Regions from separate parts of the Solibacillus daqui genome, predicted to be linked through region 3. Evidence: riboswitches for the same ligand, from Rfam matches in the RefSeq annotation. Region 3 holds a riboswitch; each other region holds the start of a gene.

Region 1 (5,391 bases), 800 kb from region 3:
ACTTCAACGCCTAAAGATTTTAATGTAGCGTATTCGTTTTGTAAGTCACCTAATTCCGTTGGGCAAACGAATGTGAAGTCTGCTGGGTAGAAGCAAACTACTGACCATTGTCCTTTGAAGTTTTCTGAAGTTACGTCGATGAATTCACCTTTTTGGAACGCTTTTGCAGCGAATTGTGCGATTTCTTTACCGATTAAAGCCATGTGTATTTCCTCCTTAAATGTATATAAATGATTAACATTATAATTATTATAAAATAATTATTATTACCGTTTAGATTATCTTATATTAACCAAATTTAGTCAACCTATTCGCTCTAGAAATTAAAAATCACTTCTTCAATTATTACCATTCTTGCTATCCATCTAGATTTAACCGATTTATGTCAAAAGAACACAAAATCACTACTTAATGTATTTATTTTCTAACAAATCCGTTTTGTTTTTCTATATATCCATTGTATTTTTGTCTAAAATAATATTTTTACATGACAAAGTTCATTTTTCCAAACATGAGAAAAAGGAGTGTCCTAGAAGTATTTCTGGGACACTCCTTTTTCGCCGAGGATGGAGGCTAGCACGAAGCTATTCGTGAATGATTTGTCATAGGATGTGACGGTTTTAGCATTCGTTCTTCCCTTCTGGCCACCGCAGAAGCACCGCTTAAAGCGCATTATTACTACACGAGGTTTTCACTCTCACGCTATTTTATTTGATTCTCGCTTAAGTGTATTTTTGTTCAATAATTGAGAAAAGCTAAAATAATATTTCTAATTCACCTGTTTGATCCACTAATTTATCGAGCAATACATCAAGGTGTTGCACGGATTCCGAAACATCTTGATGTATTGAAAACAGTTCCTCACTATTTGCCGCTTTTAAATGCTCCACTAATGATGATTTTTCTTATGTGGGTTCATCGGAAAAGTTATCCTTCTCTAGCTAACCTAAAAAAGCCAAAGTCGATTTCCCCGACTTTGGCTTTTTTTTATACCGATTAGTTTGTAAATGATAAAACAGCATTTGAGTACTTCGATAACATTTTAGCAGCCTCATTTTTTGTTGTGTACTCGAACATACGAATATCGTTTGGATTATTGAAAATTGTTACTACCCACATGTTTTTTCGCTCCTTTTTATCAATTACGTCTTTACGTAATAACGTCGAGATTTTTTTCAAGCCTACAAAAAAATGTCGCTTAAAACCTATGACAGCCGCCGGGGGATTGACCCCACGCAAAAGCAAGTAAAAATTAGTTTGTGTATGATAAAACGGCGTTTGTATATTTTGCTAATTGTAAAGCTGCTTCATTTTTTGTTGTGTATTCGAACATACGAATATCATTTTGATTGTTAAATACTGTTACTACCCACATGTTTCATTTCTCCTTTTTTATAAAGCTATATAATAAAATTGTTCATTCTCTAATGACATTTGCAACTTGTTGTATAACACCTTACTTGACTCTCATTCTACTCCGATTTTTAGAAAAAGAAAGTAATATATTTAGCTTTTCACAATGTGTTCAAAAATAAACCGCTTTCTTTGAACACTTTGTGACACATGAATTTTCAACGAATAAAACGCAAATTAGAGAAAAATTCCACAAGCGAGCAACTACTGTTGTAGTACAGAAGAAAAGCGGTTCAAAACGATTTTTAAAGCTTCATATTTTAGGTGTATGTATAAAATGAAACTTTGCTCGGTGGGGAGTTCTCATTGCACACTTAGCTTAATCCTGACACTTGTCAGTTGAAGTGGACGTCTTACTGTCCCTTAATGAAGTTAAAATGTGTATACTAAAAAGATAGGGGGGATGATAAACATGAACGAACAACAACTACTAAATGACGGCTATCGGAAATACACAGGTGAAAAGATTGACGTATTTTTCTCAACAGGCATCTGTGAGCATTCAGGAATTTGCGTAAAAGGCAATCATGATGTTTTTGACACAAAACGGAAGCCATGGATTATTGCTGATGCCGCTTCAACAGATGTAGTCGCAGCTCTAATTGACCGGTGCCCATCTGGTGCCTTACAATACATTCGAAAAGGGGAATAATTTTGCAAACATTAATTGAAGAAGCACGCGTTGTTACAACAGAAGATGGTCAAGAGCTTGGTGAAATGACATTCGTCAAATCCAATAATGAATTTTATATTATTGATCACACCGCTGTAGCTGATGCAGCACGTGGTCGCGGTGTTGGACAAGAGATGGTAAAAACCTTTGTCGAGCATGTCCGTGCCAATAATCAAAAGATTGTGCCGCTCTGCCCATTTGCCAAGGCTCAATTCGATAAAAATCCAGAATATCGAGATGTATTAAAATAATATATTTAAAGCCCGATGAAAGAATTCTAAACTCTAAGCATCGGGCTTTTCATCGCTTTGAACCGGATACTTCCATGTTAGACATCGAAAATGCAATTGAAAGCCTCATATAAACAACAACAGCATACAGGATGTTCGGTACTAACCGCTTCATCCTGTATGCTTTTCCTATCCATTACGTTTTAAATAACCCATTGCAGTATTTGTCCACTGTTCAACTTGTGCTTGACGTACTGGATCATCCGCCGCTTTTTGCATCACTTTAGAAGTTAACGCCTGTGATGAATCACTAATTTCATTTAACACATCGCCTGTATTTTTCAAGGATTGTATAACTCCTTGCACAGTCTCTATTTTGTATTCAATATCATATTTCATTTTTTCCGCAGTTGTCGCCAAAAGCGTTGTTTGCGTTTGAATGCCGTTCATTTGCTTTTGAATACCTTCCGAATGTGCATGCAAAATCGTCATTGTTTTTTTTATTGGCATTATGACTGCAATAATGCACACGATTAGAATAACAACAGCTAGTATTAATAGGATTACCGATGCTAATAGCCAACTATTCACCTTAACGCCTCCTACTCATTTTCTTTATTTTAATTTATTTTATTATATATACCCAGTTTCCCACTAGCGATAAGTAAATTTTTAACCATATTCATGAGTTGTATGCTATTAGTATTTTTCAGAAAAACGGAAATTTTTATTTTATATATTGACAAGTGTTTTACTTGGATTTATTATAAGATTCATAGCAAATGACAACTACATATTTTCTTATCAAGAGAGATGGAGGGACAGGCCCTTTGAAGTCTCGGCAGCAGCTATACATAGCGTTGTGCCAAATCCTGCAAGTATACACTTGGAAGATAAGAGCAAAAGTAATGGTAACTATTCAACTTTCGTATCTTATTTTCTAGATGCGAAAGTTTTTTTATTGTCTCAAGAAGGTTTCGTATCGAGCATTTTATAGTAAAGGTGGGTTTTGAAATGATTGAATTTTCAAATATATCAAAAGTATTTAAAACGAAAGATCGAGAAGTTCATGCTGTACGCGATGTCAATTTAACCATTGACCAAGGTGATATTTTTGGGATTATCGGTTTTAGTGGAGCTGGTAAAAGTACATTGTTACGCCTGGTGAATTTACTTGAAGCGCCTTCAACTGGCTCCGTAAAAATTCAAGGAACCGATTTAGCAACACTATCTCAAAAAGACTTACGCCAATTACGTCGTCGCATTGGGATGATCTTTCAAAATTTCAACTTAATGACGTCAAGAACGGTTGCCGGTAATATCGGCTATCCGCTGAAATTAGCGGGCACACAAAAAGCAGAAATCGACCGTCGCACAGCAGAGCTTTTAAAGTTTGTTGGCTTATCTGAAAAAGCACGTGACTATCCTGAACAACTATCCGGTGGGCAAAAGCAGCGTGTTGGCATTGCTCGTGCGCTTGCAACAAATCCAGATATTCTAATCTGTGATGAAGCAACCTCAGCACTTGACCCAGAGACAACTGCTGATATTTTAAAGCTATTAAAAAGAGTAAATGAAGAATTCGGCATTACGGTTTTATTAATTACGCATGAAATGAATGTCATTCAATCCATTTGTAATCGAGTAGCCGTAATGGAGCAAGGACGAGTTATTGAGCAAGGCGATGTTTACGATGTCTTTACGCAACCGCAACATCCAACAACGCAGCGCTTTATTCAGTCGGTGCATCAGGACATTCCTTCTGAGCAAATTTTAAAAGAGTGGCAAAAATCAGGAGGACAGCATTTATACCGAGTATTGTTTAAAGGATCGCTCACGCATAATCCTCTACTATCCGAAATTACGCAAAAACATCAAGTACCATTCAACATTATTTATGGTTCGGTACGCGAGTTACAAAATAAATTATTCGGTAACCTACTCATTTCGTTCCAAGGAAATGATGTTCAAGTAAAGAAAGTAATCGACGAACTTTCACAGCAAGTTGAAATAGAGGAGGTACAGTTACATGAAAGTTGATTGGAGTACATTTTGGCCGAGAATTATTGAGGCAACAGGTGAAACGCTTTATATGGTAATTTTGACGCTTGGTTTCGGCTCAATTCTTGGTATATCTATAGGAATACTTCTATTCGTAACACGAGAAAACAATATTTTAGAAAGTAAGCTAACGTTTAACTTACTCAACCTATTAATTAATATTGTGCGACCAATTCCATTTTTAATTTTCTTAGTAGCCATTTCCCCACTTACACGTATTGTTATGGGCACAACAATTGGTACAAGCGCAGCGGTTTTCCCAATGACCATTGCAGCAGCATTTGGAATTGCCCGTATTGTAGAAACAAATTTAATTAGCATTGATCCAGGCGTAATTGAAGCTGCTAAAGCAATGGGTGCTAGCCCGCTGCAAATTATCTTTACGGTATTAATACCAGAAGCTTTAGGACCTCTAATTTTAGGGTTAACATTTGTCACAATTAGTTTAATCGATTTCTCAGCTATTGCAGGTACAGTTGGCGGCGGTGGTTTAGGTCATATCGCCATAACTTATGGCTATCAACGATTTGATGGTAGCGTCATGATCGTCACAGTTGTCATATTAATTATTTTAGTTCAACTCGCTCAATGGCTTGGCAATACTTTAGCAAAAAAAATCTTAAGACGATAGGAGTTCAAAACTTATGAAAAAAATCTTATTAACAGCTGTTACAGCTTTATCAGCCTTTGCATTAGCAGCTTGTGGTGACGACAACGAGGTAGTAAAAATCGGGGTAAACGGTGCGGATGGTGCACAATGGCCCATTTTAGAAGAGAAATTAGAAAAAGAAGGTATCGAAATCGAGCTTGTAGAGTTCGCTGATTACACATTACCAAACAACGCATTAGCACAAGGTGAAGTTGATTTAAATGCATTCCAACATATTTCATTCCTTGCAAGCTATGTTAACGAAAGTGGCAATGAATTAATTCCGCTTGGCTCTACAGTATTTGCGCCGCTTGGTTTATATTCTGAAAAAATTACAGACATTAACGAAATCAAAAAAGGCGACA
Region 2 (5,391 bases), 610 kb from region 3:
GTTAAAATATAGGGGATTTTACTAATTGGAGGGGATCTAATGGACTGTGTGTTTTGTGAAGGAATAGAAGATCATCACGTGATACTTGAAACAGAAAACTATAAAGTGGTTTTTGATATTGATCCGATTCAAATAGGTCATTTGCTAATTATTTCAAAAGCACATTTCGAAACGATTTTAGAATTAAGTGAGGAGCTATTAGTTGAATTACTGGTAATTCAAAAACAACTGATTGCATTACTAGAAAAAGAATTTCATGTAGATGGGGTTAGTGTCATTCAAAATAACGGTAAAATCATGGATGAGGGCACTCATTTTCATGTGCACATTGTTCCACGATATCATGACGACCACTTTTGGGCTAACCAACAAGTTGTTGAACAGCCACTTTCGATTAATGAGTTAAAAAAGCAGTTAAAGCTATTGACACAAACAATTTAAATGAAAAGATACACGTGTTGAATAACCAAAATAGATAATCAACACGTGTGTAAGTAAAATTTGAAAAAACATTAATTAGTCTGCAGGCCTTGGACCAGCATCTTTGCCAGTGTTTTCTACAGTCATTATTGGGCGAATTGTAATATCTTTACTTACTGTTATTTGACAAGACAATCGCAAACAATCATCATATAAGAACTCGTCAACGGCTTTATTCGCAAAGGCTTTCTTTTCTTTTTGGGATACATCTAAGTAATCACCCGCCAAAATTTCTACTCGGCAAGTAGTGCAACGAGCATTCCCACCACATAGGTGAAGAATATTAACACCGTTATCTTCCAGTGCTAATACTAATTTTTTCCCTATTTCCACCTCAAATGTACCCTCATTAATGACACTTACGTAAGGCATTAGATATGACACTCCTCATAAAAATAGTATATTAAAAATATGCTTCCTTTTACTTATTCTCTAATTTGCCCTACTTAACACATAAATTGAACAATTAAATTTGTAGTGGAATCGTTAAAAGAGGATATTTGCAAAATCATAAAGGCATTAAAAAAAATTGTAGATATAATGGGCAGTGGGAATTATTAAATTTTTTGGAGATTTCGAAAAAAAAATCCACAAACAAGTTTTCACTCGTTTACGGACTTTACATTAAATCTGCTTTTTTGTCTTCGGATATCCAATTAAAATCGCAATCACGCCACATACTCCAACTAAAATAGAGTAATACGAGTATTGCATAATTAAAATAGGGGAAATGCCTGCAACACTAGCGGCAACTAAAAACTGTGCGCCGTATGGGATAATGCCCTGAACGACACAAGAGAAAATATCGATAATACTTGCAGATTTGCGCGGTTCAATCTGATACTGCTCCGCAATATTTTTTGCTAATGGGCCAGCAATCATAATAGCAATCGTATTATTCGCTGTTGAAAGGTCTGTTAAACTTACAAGACCCGCTATCGCAAATTGAGCTTCTTTTTTCGATTTGATTTTTCGTGTCACAATATGGACGATAAAATCAATCCCACCGTTATGTCGAATGACTTCAACCATCCCACCAATTAATATTGCTAAAAATGCCATTTCAAACATGGCACTCATACCAGTTCCAATCGCTTGTACGAATGACATAATGGAATAGCTCCCATCGATTAGACCAATTATTCCAGCTAAAATAATTCCACTAGCTAACACTGTGAATACATTAAAACCAATTAATGCAAATAAAATGACGAAGATATATGGCACTATTTTATACAATTCAAAGGTCGTATATTCCACTTCCGCCGATGCATTTAATGTAAATATTGCTAAAATAACACATGTAATAATCGCTGCAGGTAAAACGATGAAAAAGTTCACCTTAAATTTGTCCTTCATTTCCGCACCTTGCGAACGAACTGAGGCGATCGTCGTATCGGAAATGAACGATAAGTTATCCCCAAACATTGCACCACCAATAACTGTAGCCATTAAAAGTGGTATAGAAATATCTGTCTGCTCACCAATACCTAAACCGATCGGAGCTAGAGCCACAATTGTTCCAACAGAGGTACCCATCGCAAGTGATATAAAGCACGCGATAATAAATAAGCCGACGACTAGTAAGTTTTGTGGTAAAACTGATAAAGCAAAGTTCACTGTCGCTTCAATCGCACCCATACCTTTTGCCGTTTCAGAAAACGCACCAGCTAGTAAGAAAATTAATACCATTAGCATAACGTTCGGATTACCTGCACCCTGATTAAAAACATCAATTTTTTTCGATAACGTTTCTTTTCGATTCATTAAAATTGCAACAACACTAGAAATTGTGATGGCAACAATAACGGGGAAGGCATAAAAGTCATCAAGCACAATGCCTGAACCGATAAATAAAATTAAAAACACAACAAAAGGGATTAACGCCCATGGATTTCCTTTTTGCATTGCTACCTCCAATATAGTTCAAATCATATCGAATACATATAAAAAGCCCCTTCTTAAGTAAACAAGAAGAGGTATGAAATCATATACTCATCTTATCTATCAAGAAAAAATTCTTGCAGGATTTGGCATAGAAATTATTCCGCTGCCGAGACTTCAAAGGGCCCGTCCCTCCATCTCTCATGATAAGAAACTATTCATTTTTAATAAATAAGCTTTAGAATATACGAAAAATTACTATAAGTCAATTTGTTAGTTATTTCTCAATAATTGTTTTATTCAGAAATATCGTTTATTATTTGGATTATACTTCCAAGGGGGATAGGTAAATGAAAATAATACCAAGTGCCGAAAATTTAACGGCATGGATTGAAAATTATGTACCAAGAAGAGATCTATTTTTTATTAGCGGTGAACTTTATCATAAACAAATCGATTTTTCACAAGTACTTGTTATGCCGATTGAAGAGTTTTATACACATAGCACATACAGTCAAATTGATTTTACAAATAGCTATGAATACTGGAATATCAAGTATGTAAATTATGTAATCGTAGCAAATTGTCAGTGGATTGAGCAAATCCCGACTGAACAGAAACAAATGCTTTTACAAGCACAAGTGCAATGTGAGCGCGGATTAGTGGTGCCCGTATCCTTTATAGATAATTTAGAAGAAATTCCTAAAGATTATATACATAATAATCAAGTCGTTTTTCAGCGGGCAATGTGGGACACTTTGAGTTGGAAAACGAAAGAACAAATTTTAAAAACAATGGTTTCACAGTGGTGGGATAATGGGGAATGTGAACAAGCTCCTGCATCCTTGCCACAGCATTTAAAGCCTTTTACAAATGTATTTAGTCATCAGCAAGGAGCAAATTGCTTAGCTGCCGTCTTATATGCAATTTCTAATGGCAAACAGCAATGGATAATCCATGAATGGGTACATCAAAAAACGTTTTTAGAAAAATTAGCGTTAAGTCAATATGAAATAGTGGATAGTGAGGAACTGATTACAGGTGATGTTTTGGCTTGGCTTGATGACATAGGAACGATTCAGCATGCCGCTTATTATATTGGCGATAACCTATTTTTTAACAAGCATGGACAAACCATCTTTAATCCGTGGAAGCTACTAGCAACTGATGCTTTAGAAAAAGAATGGGGCTCATTAAAAAAAGTTACTTATAGAAAAATGGTTTGAAAATACACAGAATTGAAAGGAGAACTTATGATAATTCGTAACTATACAGAAAAAGACGAACAAGGGTGGCTTCGTTGCCGTATACTATCATTCTTAAATACGGCTTATTTTGACAATGTGCTCCAACTGAAAGAAACATACAAAAATGCAGCAATTGAGCTAGTCGCCGAAATCGACGGGCAAATCGTTGGGCTAATTGATGTAGAGTATGAAGCCACGCCAAAGACAGTATGCACGCAGCAAGATTCAATTGGAGGGATGATTTGGCATATTGCGGTACACCCTGATTTTCAGCGTCAAGGGATTGGAGAAGCGCTACTACATGCAGTGCAACAACAAGCAATGAAGTTACATATAGAGTATTTCGAAGCATGGACAAGAGACGATCCATGTGTGCAAAATTGGTATGAAAAAAATGACTTTGAAAAAACATCATCCTATTATCACGTGTATTTAGAAGGAAATGAAATGAAAAATTTGATGAACGCATCCGTTGATCAATTATACCCTGTCACAGCTTTTGCGCATTACACAGGGAAGAGTCTAGAGCTGTTTCAACATGTAAAGCGCAAACATGAATGTGTTTGCTATGTGAAAGTGATTAATCAATAATTTGAGAGGAAGATAGTATAAGAATTAATCGAGCGAACTGTTAGCAGTTTTGTGAGTTCGAGTTGCGCCACAAGTTTTTTAGTGGAGAAGATAATGATATACGATGAAATATTAAATTAAAATAGAATAGTAAGTGAATTATTGCTATTGGAGGGTTAATGTGAAGTACAAGATAATATTCTTTGATGTAGATGGAACCATTACAAATTATAAAGATGGGACTATTCCAGAAAGCACAAAAATGGCGATAAGGCAGCTAACAACAAGTGGGATGAAAGTGGTAGCAGCAACAGGTAGACCATTATCAATGTGTGGTGAAATAGCTGAACTAGGAGTAGACACATTTATTACGGCTAATGGAGCTTACGTAACACATCGAGGGACATGCATTCATAAAACAGTTTTACCTAGTGAAACGGTTAATAAATTTACCAAGTTTGCATTTCAAGAACAAAATGCACTTACTTATTATTCTGAAAAATTACATATGAATGAGGTACAACATCCTAAAGTAATGAAGGCACTGTATGAAACATTGCGGTTAGAGGAATTTCCACCTATTTATAAGGCAGTAGATCTTAACGAGACATATTTGCTCTGTTTGTTTGCTGATGATACAGAAATTGAAAAGTACAAATCCCATTTTCCAAAAATCCACTATAAACGCTGGCATTCCTATATTGTAAATGTACTCGTAGACGAGGTTTCTAAGTCCGTGGCAATTAAAAAAGTGCTCAATTATTTTGGATTGACGAAGGAAGAGGCTATTGCTTTTGGGGATGGAGAAAATGATGTTGATATGCTAGAACTTGTAGACTTAGGTATTGCGATGGGAAACGCAAATGAAACATTAAAATCAATCGCTAACTTTGTTACGAAAGATTCTAGTGAGGATGGTATTGCATTGGCATTAAAGAAGTATGATTTGATTTAATTATTCCAGAGAATATTAGACAGTACTTCAACAATCACTAAGCACCTTCGTTTAAAAGATGATCGCAATTTTTTTCTACAGAAAAATGATATGTTGCCTCTTCAAAAATATATTAGCTCTTTGCCGGCTAATTTTTTTTGTTATTCACTAACTTGGCCAACTTAACACATAAATTGAATAAATAAATTGGTGGTGGACAAACTTTATTCACATCGATTTATGATAATTTAAATTAATTGAGTGAAGTAAAAAGGG
Region 3 (5,391 bases):
GAGGAGCTTTGGCAGCGGCCCAACTTAAGTTTCTATATGCGAGATGCTGGCATGAAAAAGATGTTGCAGGAAGTGAAAAATCATGAATGACAATGGTAATATCTTTTCAATACGCCCATATCCTTCACCTAACCGTCAAATACGTCTAGATGAAGTAATTTACTACTCGCAGGGACTTCGCGTTAAAGGGCTATTAGCGCGCCCTATAGAGGATGGAAATTACGAAGCCATTCTTTATTTGCGCGGAGGTTTACAATCGATTGGCATGGTACGCCCTGCGCGTATCGCACAATTTGCCCAACATGGATTCGTTGTCTTTGCACCGTATTATCGTGGAAATCGTGGTGGTGAAGGGAAGGATGAGTTTGCTGGTGACGATCGCTATGATGCGATTAGTGCTATTGCGGTACTAAAGCAATTTATTGATGTTCAGCAAGTGAATGTTTTCGGATTTTCACGCGGAGGTTTAATGGCATTATGGACCGCAATATTAAGTGATGAAGTAAAATCACTTGTAACGTGGGCGGGTGTATCAGATGCGACTGCTACGTATTGGGAGCGTGTTGATATGCGCAGAGGCTTAAAACGTATCGTAGGTGGTACACCAAATAAAGTACCTGAAAACTATGAGGATCGTACAGCGTTATATGATGTTGCACAAATTCATGCACCTGTGTTAATTATTCATGGTACAGAAGACCAACATGTCGATATTGAGCATGCCTATCAGCTCGAGCTGTATTTAAAAGGGGAAGGGAAGTCAGTTGAAACGTGGTTTTCTTATGGCTTAAAACATCATTACCCACCTAAATTAAATCGGATAACCGTACAAAAATTATGTGGTTGGATGAAATCGAAAAAGGATGTTACGCATTAGACCTGTGCGTAACATCCTTTTTCTAATATGATATACATTTATTTGATGTTTACCCAAATTAGGGAGGAGCTCTGAAAATGCACTCCAAAGTTAAACATTATGTCGTATTGATTTAGCGAATTATGCTAAAGGACCGCCTTTTTTCACAATTGCTTCGTCTACGTTTACGAATTTTGTGAAGTTGTTTTTGAATAAGTCTGCAAGCTCAGATGCTTTTTTATCGTAAGCTGCTTTGTCAGACCATGCATCGCGAGGGTTTAACACTTCAGTTGGAACACCTTCAACAGCAACTGGGATATTTAATCCGAATACGGCATCTTGAGTTGTTTCCACATTGTTTAGTTTTCCTTCGATTGCTGCACGTACCATTGTACGAGTGAAAGAAAGCTTCATACGGCTACCAACACCGTATTCGCCACCAGTCCAACCAGTATTTACTAAGAATACTTGAGAACCGTGCTCGTCGATTTTTTTACCTAATTGCTCAGCGTAAACTGTTGCAGGTAATGGTAAGAATGGTGAGCCGAAGCATGTAGAGAATACTGGCTCTGGTTCAGTAACACCGCGCTCTGTACCTGCTAACTTCGAAGTGAAGCCGCTTAAGAAGTGATACATTGCTTGCTCTTTTGTTAATTTAGAGATTGGAGGTAATACGCCAAATGCATCTGCAGTTAAAAAGATGATCGTATTTGGGTGTCCTGCCACTGATGGTACTGCAATATTTTCGATGTAGTCGATTGGGTACGCTACACGTGTGTTTTCAGTTAATGAAAGGTCGCTGTAGTCACTTACACGTGTATGTGCATCTACTACTACGTTTTCTAAAACCGAACCAAATTTGATTGCTGCATAAATTTCTGGTTCGTTTTCAGGAGAAAGGTTTGCTGTTTTAGCGTAGCAACCACCTTCGATATTAAATACGCCGTTGTCAGACCAACCATGCTCGTCATCCCCGATTAATTTACGGTCAGCGTCTGCTGATAAAGTTGTTTTACCAGTACCTGATAAACCGAAGAATAATGATACGTCCCCAGTTTCACCAACGTTTGCTGAACAGTGCATTGGGAAAATATCTTGTTCTGGTAATAAGTAGTTCATAATACCGAAGATAGATTTTTTCATTTCTCCAGCATATTCTGTACCACCGATAAGAATGATTTTCTTTTCAAGTGATGTAATGATAAATGTTTCAGAATCCGTTCCATCTACTTTTGGATCTGCTTTGAAGTTTGGAGCAGATACGATTGTGAAGTCAGCAATGTGAGTAGCTAATTCTTCTGCAGTAGGACGGATGAATAATTGATGACAGAATAGGTTATGCCAAGCGTATTCATTAATTACTTTAATAGATAATTGAGAAGCTTTATCTGCACCTGCATAGCCGTTGAATACGAATAATTCATCGCGCTCTTTTAAGTACTTGATTACTTTTACATAAAGATTATCGAAAACATCTGCTGAGATTGGACGGTTTACTTTGCCCCAGTCGATTTTATTTTTTGAAGATTCTTCTTCAACAATATATTTATCTTTAGGAGAACGACCAGTATATTTACCTGTTTCGGCACGTAATGCGCCCTCTACAGTTAACATTGCTTCTCCACGTGATGTAGCTTTTTCAACTAATTGTGGAACTGATAATTGAGTTTGAATGTTTTCCCCATTTAAAAGTTCTTTCAGCTCGTTAGCAATTTCTACCGAATTCATCTATTAAATACCATCCTTTTTTATATTATTCCCTTGTGTAGGGGAGTTATTTGTTAATTCAAAAATAGTATAACACATTGATTATAATAATCTATACTAATTATGTATTATTTTTTTAGGAAATTTTATCTGTTTAAAAACTGCATGAAATAAGACAAATTTAATTGACAGTAAAAGCTTTTTTACGTAAGATGTTTAATTGAACGGATACTCTTATCCCGAGCTGGTGGAGGGTCAGGCCCTATGAAACCCGGCAACCTGCATGAACATTCACGACATGCGTTGGTGCCAATCTGATGCAAGGATTTTTCCTTGAACGATAAGAGTGAAAGGTAATGAACGAACGTAACCCTTTCCTCGCTGTGCACTATTGCGCAGATCAGAGCGGAAGGTTTTTTTAATTTATAAAGGGAAGTTTCCTTGAAATACCTTTCGAATAACTCGTGTTGATAAAGCAAAGAAGCTGAACATGGGCGTAATGAGTACCGTCAAAAATACTTGTAAGGTTTTTTAGGAGGAAATAAACATGGCAAATCGTCGACTGTTTACATCAGAAAGTGTAACGGAAGGACATCCAGACAAAATTTGTGATCAAATTTCAGATGCAATTTTAGATGCAATTTTAGCAGCAGATCCAAATGCACGTGTAGCATGTGAAACAACAGTTACTACAGGATTAGTATTAGTATCTGGTGAAATTACAACATCAACATACGTAGATATGAAAGGGATTATCCGTGACACTGTAGCAGAGATCGGCTACACGCGTGGTAAATATGGCTTTGATGCCGAAAACTTAGCAGTACTTGTAGCAGTAGGTGAGCAATCTCCTGACATTGCACAAGGTGTAGACCAAGCGTTAGAAGCACGTGAAGGTTCAATGTCAGAGGACGAGTTAGAAGCAATCGGTGCAGGTGACCAAGGCTTAATGTTCGGTTATGCATGTAACGAAACGCCAGAACTTATGCCTATGCCAATTTCATTAGCGCATAAATTAGCGCGTCGATTATCGGAAGTGCGTAAATCTGGTCAGCTTGCATACTTACGTCCAGACGGTAAAACACAAGTAACAATTGAGTATGATGAAAACAACGTACCTGTTCGTGTCGATACAATCGTAATTTCTACACAGCATGATGAAGAAGCAACATTAGAGCAAATTCAAGCGGACATGAAGGCACATGTTATTGCATCAGTTGTTCCGGCAGAATTATTAGACGAAGCTACAAAGTACTTCATCAATCCGACGGGCCGTTTCGTAATCGGTGGTCCTAAAGGGGATGCTGGTTTAACAGGTCGTAAAATTATCGTGGACACTTATGGTGGTTATGCACGTCATGGTGGTGGTGCATTCTCTGGTAAAGATGCGACAAAAGTAGACCGTTCTGCAGCCTATGCAGCACGTTATGTGGCTAAAAATATCGTAGCGGCCGGTTTAGCAGATCGCGCAGAAGTGCAATTAGCGTATGCAATCGGGGTAGCACAACCTGTATCAATCGCGATTGATACATTCGGTACTGGTAAAGTAGCAGAATCTCAAATGGTTGAATGGGTACGTGAATTATTCGACTTACGTCCTGCAGGTATCATTAAAATGTTAGACCTACGTCGTCCAATTTATAAGCAAACAGCTGCTTATGGTCACTTTGGTCGTACAGACTTAAATGTGCCTTGGGAAAATACAGACAAAGCACAATTGTTAAAAGAAAAAGCAGGTTTATAAAATTAAAAATGGAGCCATTATTAGTAACATGCTAATAATGGCTCTATTTGCTTTTTTCGGTACTCGAAAAATTTAGACCAATACAATAGGAAGGAACTGTATAATTTTAAACGCTCTTATTTGCTTGAGTGTTTTGTAAAGATTTATAATATTGCCCTTTTTCAACGTATTCGCGGATGATTCGATCCATGTCCGCGCGGTCTTCTTCTGTAAGTTCACGTACAACTTTTGCTGGACGCCCCATTGCCAAGCAGTTTGGTGGAATTACCTTTCCTGGAGGGACAAGGCTACCTGCACCAATGAACGCCCCTTCACCAATTTCAGCCCCATCTAAAATGATGGAACCCATACCGACAAGTGCGCGTTTTTTTATTGTACAACTATGTAGCGTAACTTGATGACCTACTGTTACTTCATCTTCAACAATTAATGGATAAGCAGGGCTTTGGTGTAGACAAGATAAATCTTGGATACTAACACGTTCACCAATTACGGTTTTGTTGACGTCACCGCGAATTACAGTATTGAACCAAATAGTTGACTCAGCCCCAATTGTTACATCGCCTGTTATTGTTGCATAATCCGCAACAAACGCGCTAGGATGAATGTTAGGTGATTTGTCTTTGTAAGGATAAATCATGTGCAATTCCTCGATTCTTATATAAAATAGTATGTGCTGTTATTATCGTAACAGATAGAGGGAAATTTTCAATTAGCATTTATTTGAGGCACAATGTATGATAGAAAATAGAAATTTGAATGAAAGAGTGGTTTGACCATGTGGAAATGGGAAACAGAACAGCAACCGAAAGCAGTAATCGTCATTCTTCATAGTGTTTATGAACAGCATCGCTGGTACGCATGGTTAATTGAAAAGTTTAGAAGTGCGGGCTTTCATGTTGTAATGGGAGATTTACCTGGACATGGGGAGCAAGAGAAATTTGCAAGATATCATGATGAAGATTTCGAAGGATATTATAAATATACGAAATTATTATTTAAAGTAGCATTAGAATATAATTTACCATTATTTGTAGTTGGGCATGGTTTAGGTGCCACGATTGCAACGTATGTACTTCAAAAG
Region 4 (5,391 bases), 660 kb from region 3:
TGATTTCGGAGGAAATGGACAAGCTAACGGAAATTTCAAAAGAAATGGAATCCACAATGGGCATCGTTACAAATATAGCAAACCAAACTAATTTACTTGCATTAAATGCGGCGATTGAAGCGGCGCGTGCTGGAGAAGCGGGTAAAGGCTTTGGTGTAGTATCTGGAGAGGTGCGTAAGCTTTCAGAGCAAACAAAAGAATCGGCAATTAATGTAGAAGCATTATTACAAAATACAAATATTCGTACAACTAAGCTTCAAAAATCTCTGGAAGAAATTAAGTTAGCGGTAATTGTTGGTGAAGAAAGTATGCACAATACAGAAATACAATTTAATGCAATTGTGGAATCAATGGATGCGACAAAAACGCAAAATAATTTAGTAGAACATGAAGTAAAAAAAATTGGTGATGTTATTTTAGAACTAGGTAGTGCCTTTGATGAAGTAACTTACGCAGCGGATGCGTTAGCAAATGTCTCGCAATCATTAGAAAAGTAAAAATTAGCGCATGTTAAAGCAACTCTTTAATATGCGTTTTTTTTATTGATTTATATACAAATTTGTAATATCCGTCAGTCCAATTTTTCACTAAAAGAGCTTATACTTAAATAAGAACAAGAGCGCGAATTAATAGGAGAGAATGAATATGAAAACAGTAGTAGTGGTAGGTGGCGGAATCACAGGCTTAACGACGTTGCATTATTTGAAAAAACAGCTTGCTGAAAATAATGTAAGAGCGCGTTTAGTATTAGTTGAAAAAAATCCGTATTTAGGTGGGAAAATACATTCGGAGCACAAAGGTGGCTTCATTATGGAAACGGGGGCTGATTCTATTGTGGCACGTCACCCTGGAGTATTAGAACTTGTTCAAGAACTTGATTTTGAACATGAACTTGTGTACAACGAAACCGGAATTTCATACATTCATACGAATAACGAGCTACACGCGATTCCTGCCGGTTCGACATTTGGCATTCCCATGAGTGTGGAGTCATTAATGGCAAGTACGCTCATTTCAGAAGAAGGAAAGCAACGGTCGCTTGAGGATTTACAGTTGCCGAATACCAATTTCACAAAAGAAAGCTCAATAGGTGAATTTTTAGAGTACTTTTTAGGTGAAGAAATAGTGCACAATCAAATTGCCCCTGTATTAGCTGGTGTTTATTCGGGAGACTTATATCAACTTAGCTTGAATTCAACATTGCCATACTTAGTCGATTACAAAAACAAATATGGTTCGATTATTAAAGGCTTTGAAGCAAATAAAGAGCAATTTGACAAAGCTGCAAATAAAAAATTTATTTCTTTTAAATCAGGCTTATCGGCAATAATTGATCGTTTAGAGCAAACACTGACAGAAGTAGAATTCAAGAAAAACACAGCAATTCAAGCAATCCATAAGCGCGGTGAACAATATGATGTAGTGCTAGCTAACGAAACAATTGTAGCTGATTTCGTTGTTCTAGCAACGCCAAATGAAACGGTTCGAGCGGTTTTACAAGACGCTGTGATTAACCAACAACTTGAAAAATTCACGAATGCTTCTGCACTAACGATGTATGTAGGCTTTGATGTTGCAGATAGCGTACTCCCGGCAGATGGCACCGGTTTTATCGTTTCGCATCATTCCGATTTAATATGTAATGCTTCAACATGGACAAGTCGTAAATGGAAGCACACATCGGCACAAGGAAATTTACTTGTTCGTCTCTTTTATAAGAACATTAACCCGCGCTACGAAGAATTAGCGGTGATGACAGATGAAGAGCTGACACAAGTTGCGCTAGAGGACATTAAGCTAAGTCTTGGTATTGAAGCCGAGCCGACAGTTGTGAATGTGACAAAATGGATCGACAAAATGCCACGTTATGATTTAGCGCATAACGAAGCACTCAGTGTTGTTGTAAAAGAATTAGCGCTTCGTTATCCAAATGTGTTACTAGCAGGATGCTCGTATTTTGGTGTGGGCATTGGCGCATGTATCCAAAACGGTAAAAAAACAGCCGAACAAATTAGTGCGCAGATTGTATAAATAATCACAGCCTATTAAAAAGTGATTATAAACCCGATTCTTTACAAAGAAAACGTTTGCAATGTAGGAAGTTATACTTTATTTGCATAAAGGGTTGACGTTCGTGTGTGATAACGGTATGATTCACTTAATTATCTGAAAAATTCATAAAATTCTTATCAAGAGAAGTAGAGGGAACTGGCCCGATGAAGCTTCAGCAACCAACAAAAGTCAGGTGCTAAATCCAGATGGCAAATGCCAGAAGATGAGAAGGGAACTAAGTTCGTCATGATTGAAGCCTTCTTTTTTATTTAAAAAAGAAGGCTTTTTTGTATCACTAAAATACTGAAAATACTGTGAATAATGGAGTGAAAGCAATGGGTTTACTTGAAGATTTAAAAATAAAGGTGCTAACAGCAGACGGTGCGATTGGCACATTATTATATTCATATGGATTAGATTATTGTCATGAGGAAATGAATATTGCACGTCCTGAAATTATTGAAAAAATTCATAGTGAATATATCGCGGCTGGCGCAGACATTATTCAAACAAATACGTATGGTGCCAATGCTATTAAACTAGCACGTTACGGCTATGATGGGCGTGTTAAAGAATTTAATGAAGCTGCACTAGCAATTGCCAAGCGCGCGGCAGCACCAGGAGGACAGTATGTGCTTGCAACAATTGGTGGAATTCGAGGGATTCGTAAAAGCGATGCTACCTTGGAAGAAATTTTAACAACATTTAAAGAACAGGCTGAGGTGCTATTAGCTGGTGAACCAGATGGCTTTTTACTAGAAACGTATTATGACTTTGAAGAATTATCGCTTTGTGTACATGCATTGCGCGAGCTAACAGACCTTCCGATTATTGCGCAAGTAACAATGCAAGAAGCGGGCGTATTGCAGAATGGTATGTCATTCAATGAGGCGCTACATGATTTAGAAAGATTAGGTGCAGATATTGTTGGAAGCAACTGTCGTCTTGGTCCATTCCATACAATTCAAGCATTTGAGCAAGTAAGCCTACCAAAGAATGCTTATTTATCCGCTTATCCGAATGCTTCACTTTTAGATGTAGAAGATGGGCGTGTTGTCTATGAATCGGAAACGGATTATTTTGCGCGTGCCGCTGAAGAATTAGTGAATCAAGGTGTGCGTTTAATTGGCGGTTGCTGTGGAACAACACCAAAGCATATTGCGGCTGCGAAAAAACGTTTAGCGAATTTAAGTCCGATTGAAGAAAAGGCCGAAACAAAGGGGCGTACAGAATTTGTCCGTGTAGCAGAGCCTCGCAAGCATGAACCACTACATGAAAAAGCAAAGCGAGAGCGTTCAGTAATTGTAGAGTTAGACACGCCACGTCATTTAGAAATCGAAGGCTTTGTTGAAGGTGCAAAAAAGCTATCGGAGGCAGGCGCAGATGTTGTAATGATGGCCGATAATTCGCTCGCATCACCACGAATTAGTAATATTGCGATGGCAGCGATTTTAAAGGAACACGGTGTCCGTTCATTACCACATTTAACATGTCGTGACCGTAACTTAATTGGTCTCCAGTCACATTTAATGGGACTCGATGCGTTAGAGTTACATGACATTTTAGTTGTAACAGGTGACCCAACAAAGGTAGGGGATTTCCCAGGGGCAACAAGTGTGTACGATGTGTCGTCAATGGAGCTCATTTCACTGATTAAGCAACTAAATGAAGGTGGATCATTTACCGGGAAATCTTTACGAAAACAAGCGAATTTTTCTGTAGCAGCGGCATTTAATCCAAATGTTCGTGTGTTAGACCGTGCAGTTCAGCGCTTAGAGAAAAAAATTGAGCATGGTGCAGATTATTTCATTTCGCAGCCGGTCTATACAAAAGAAAAAATTATCGAAATCTATGAGGCAACAAAGCATTTAGAAACGCCGATTTATATTGGGATTATGCCCCTGACATCATCCCGAAGTGCCGAATTTTTACATCATGAAGTACCGGGTATTAAGCTGTCTGACGAAGTATTAGCACGTATGGCGGCATGTGGTAACGATAAAGAATCAGCAACAAAAGAGGGCCTAGCAATTGCAAAAGAGCTACTTGAAACAGCGTGTCAGTATTTCAATGGGATTTATTTAATTACTCCGTTTTTACGTTATGATATGACGTTGGAGTTAATGGAGCATGTAAAACAGTATGACGCGAAACATAAAGGAGAAAAATCACATGTCTAAACATCCAATTCATGAGCAATTACAAAATAGAATAATAATCATCGATGGTGCCATGGGGACGATGCTACAGGCTGAAAACTTAACATATGAAGATTTCGGTGGCGAGGAATTAGATGGCTGTAACGAAAACTTAGTCATCACACGTCCAGATGTATTGAAAAAGGTACACCTTGCTTATTTAGAAGCTGGGGCAGATATTATTTGTACGAATACATTTGGTGGTACACCGCTTGTACTAAACGAATATGATTTAGGACACAAAGCCGTTGAAATTAATACACGCGCCGTGGAACTTGCATTAGAGGCAGCGCGTGAATTTTCGACACCGGAATGGCCGCGTTTTGTTGCAGGTGCAATCGGACCAACAACAAAAACGCTATCAGTAACAGGCGGTATTACATTTGATGAACTGGAAGAAAACTTCTATGTACAAGCAAAAACACTAATTGAAGCAGGTTCAGATTTATTACTACTTGAAACATCACAAGATATGTTAAACGTAAAGGCTGGAACAATTGCTATTCATCGTGCGTTTACCGAATTAGGGAAAGAGCTTCCGGTTATGATTTCGGGAACAATTGAGCCGATGGGAACAACATTGGCCGGTCAATCTATTGAAGCATTTTATATTTCAATTGAACATATTAAGCCGCTATCAGTGGGCTTAAACTGTGCGACAGGTCCAGAATTTATGACGGATCATATTCGTTCATTAGCCGAGCTTTCAAATGGCTATATTAGCTGTTATCCGAATGCTGGACTTCCAGATGAAGAAGGCTGCTACCACGAAACACCAGATTCTTTATCGAAAAAGCTACAAGGCTTTGCGGAAAAAGGCTGGTTAAATATTGTAGGGGGCTGCTGTGGGACAACACCGGCACATATTGCCGCAATTCGAGAGGCGGTAGCGAATTATGCACCACGTAAGCCACAAGAGTCGACACATGGTCATGTCGTTTCAGGCATTGAGCCACTGCAATACGATGAATCGATGCGTCCATTATTTATCGGCGAACGCACAAACGTAATTGGTTCACGCAAATTTAAAAACTTAATTATTGATGGTAAATTTGAAGAAGCGGCTGAAATTGCCCGTGCACAAGTGAAAAATGGTGCGCATGTTATTGATATTTGTTTAGCCAACCCAGACCGCGATGAA

Evidence for each region. A riboswitch is a leader RNA that binds a small molecule or an ion and turns the genes downstream of it on or off. The one in region 3 is predicted to bind S-adenosylmethionine.
Region 1: linked by a shared signal. The riboswitch ahead of O7776_RS18865 (methionine ABC transporter ATP-binding protein) and the one ahead of metK (methionine adenosyltransferase) in region 3 are both predicted to bind S-adenosylmethionine.
Region 2: linked by a shared signal. The riboswitch ahead of O7776_RS11855 (Na+/H+ antiporter NhaC family protein) and the one ahead of metK (methionine adenosyltransferase) in region 3 are both predicted to bind S-adenosylmethionine.
Region 4: linked by a shared signal. The riboswitch ahead of O7776_RS18105 (bifunctional homocysteine S-methyltransferase/methylenetetrahydrofolate reductase) and the one ahead of metK (methionine adenosyltransferase) in region 3 are both predicted to bind S-adenosylmethionine.

What each region holds. Positions count from the first base shown of each region.
Region 1 covers NZ_CP114887.1:3,851,367-3,856,757, forward strand. Annotated here, with positions in the region: gene ahpC (alkyl hydroperoxide reductase subunit C) at 1-203, opposite strand, end outside; gene O7776_RS18840 (hypothetical protein) at 997-1,119, opposite strand; gene O7776_RS18845 (hypothetical protein) at 1,253-1,375, opposite strand; gene O7776_RS18850 ((4Fe-4S)-binding protein) at 1,826-2,065, shown strand; gene O7776_RS18855 (GNAT family N-acetyltransferase) at 2,068-2,337, shown strand; gene O7776_RS18860 (DUF948 domain-containing protein) at 2,506-2,907, opposite strand; SAM riboswitch class I at 3,115-3,216, shown strand; gene O7776_RS18865 (methionine ABC transporter ATP-binding protein) at 3,331-4,356, shown strand; gene O7776_RS18870 (methionine ABC transporter permease) at 4,346-5,008, shown strand; gene O7776_RS18875 (MetQ/NlpA family ABC transporter substrate-binding protein) at 5,022-5,391, shown strand, end outside.
Region 2 covers NZ_CP114887.1:2,439,215-2,444,605, reverse strand. Annotated here, with positions in the region: gene O7776_RS11865 (HIT family protein) at 40-441, shown strand; gene O7776_RS11860 (2Fe-2S iron-sulfur cluster-binding protein) at 517-852, opposite strand; gene O7776_RS11855 (Na+/H+ antiporter NhaC family protein) at 1,105-2,388, opposite strand; SAM riboswitch class I at 2,478-2,577, opposite strand; gene O7776_RS11850 (hypothetical protein) at 2,715-3,590, shown strand; gene O7776_RS11845 (GNAT family N-acetyltransferase) at 3,618-4,202, shown strand; gene O7776_RS11840 (Cof-type HAD-IIB family hydrolase) at 4,363-5,136, shown strand.
Region 3 covers NZ_CP114887.1:3,048,775-3,054,165, reverse strand. Annotated here, with positions in the region: gene O7776_RS14895 (NUDIX hydrolase) at 1-90, shown strand, start outside; gene O7776_RS14890 (alpha/beta hydrolase family protein) at 83-877, shown strand; gene pckA (phosphoenolpyruvate carboxykinase (ATP)) at 998-2,584, opposite strand; SAM riboswitch class I at 2,795-2,910, shown strand; gene metK (methionine adenosyltransferase) at 3,111-4,307, shown strand; gene O7776_RS14875 (gamma carbonic anhydrase) at 4,414-4,947, opposite strand; gene O7776_RS14870 (alpha/beta hydrolase) at 5,086-5,391, shown strand, end outside.
Region 4 covers NZ_CP114887.1:3,704,662-3,710,052, reverse strand. Annotated here, with positions in the region: gene O7776_RS18115 (globin-coupled sensor protein) at 1-497, shown strand, start outside; gene hemG (protoporphyrinogen oxidase) at 646-2,031, shown strand; SAM riboswitch class I at 2,184-2,282, shown strand; gene O7776_RS18105 (bifunctional homocysteine S-methyltransferase/methylenetetrahydrofolate reductase) at 2,388-4,232, shown strand; gene metH (methionine synthase) at 4,225-5,391, shown strand, end outside.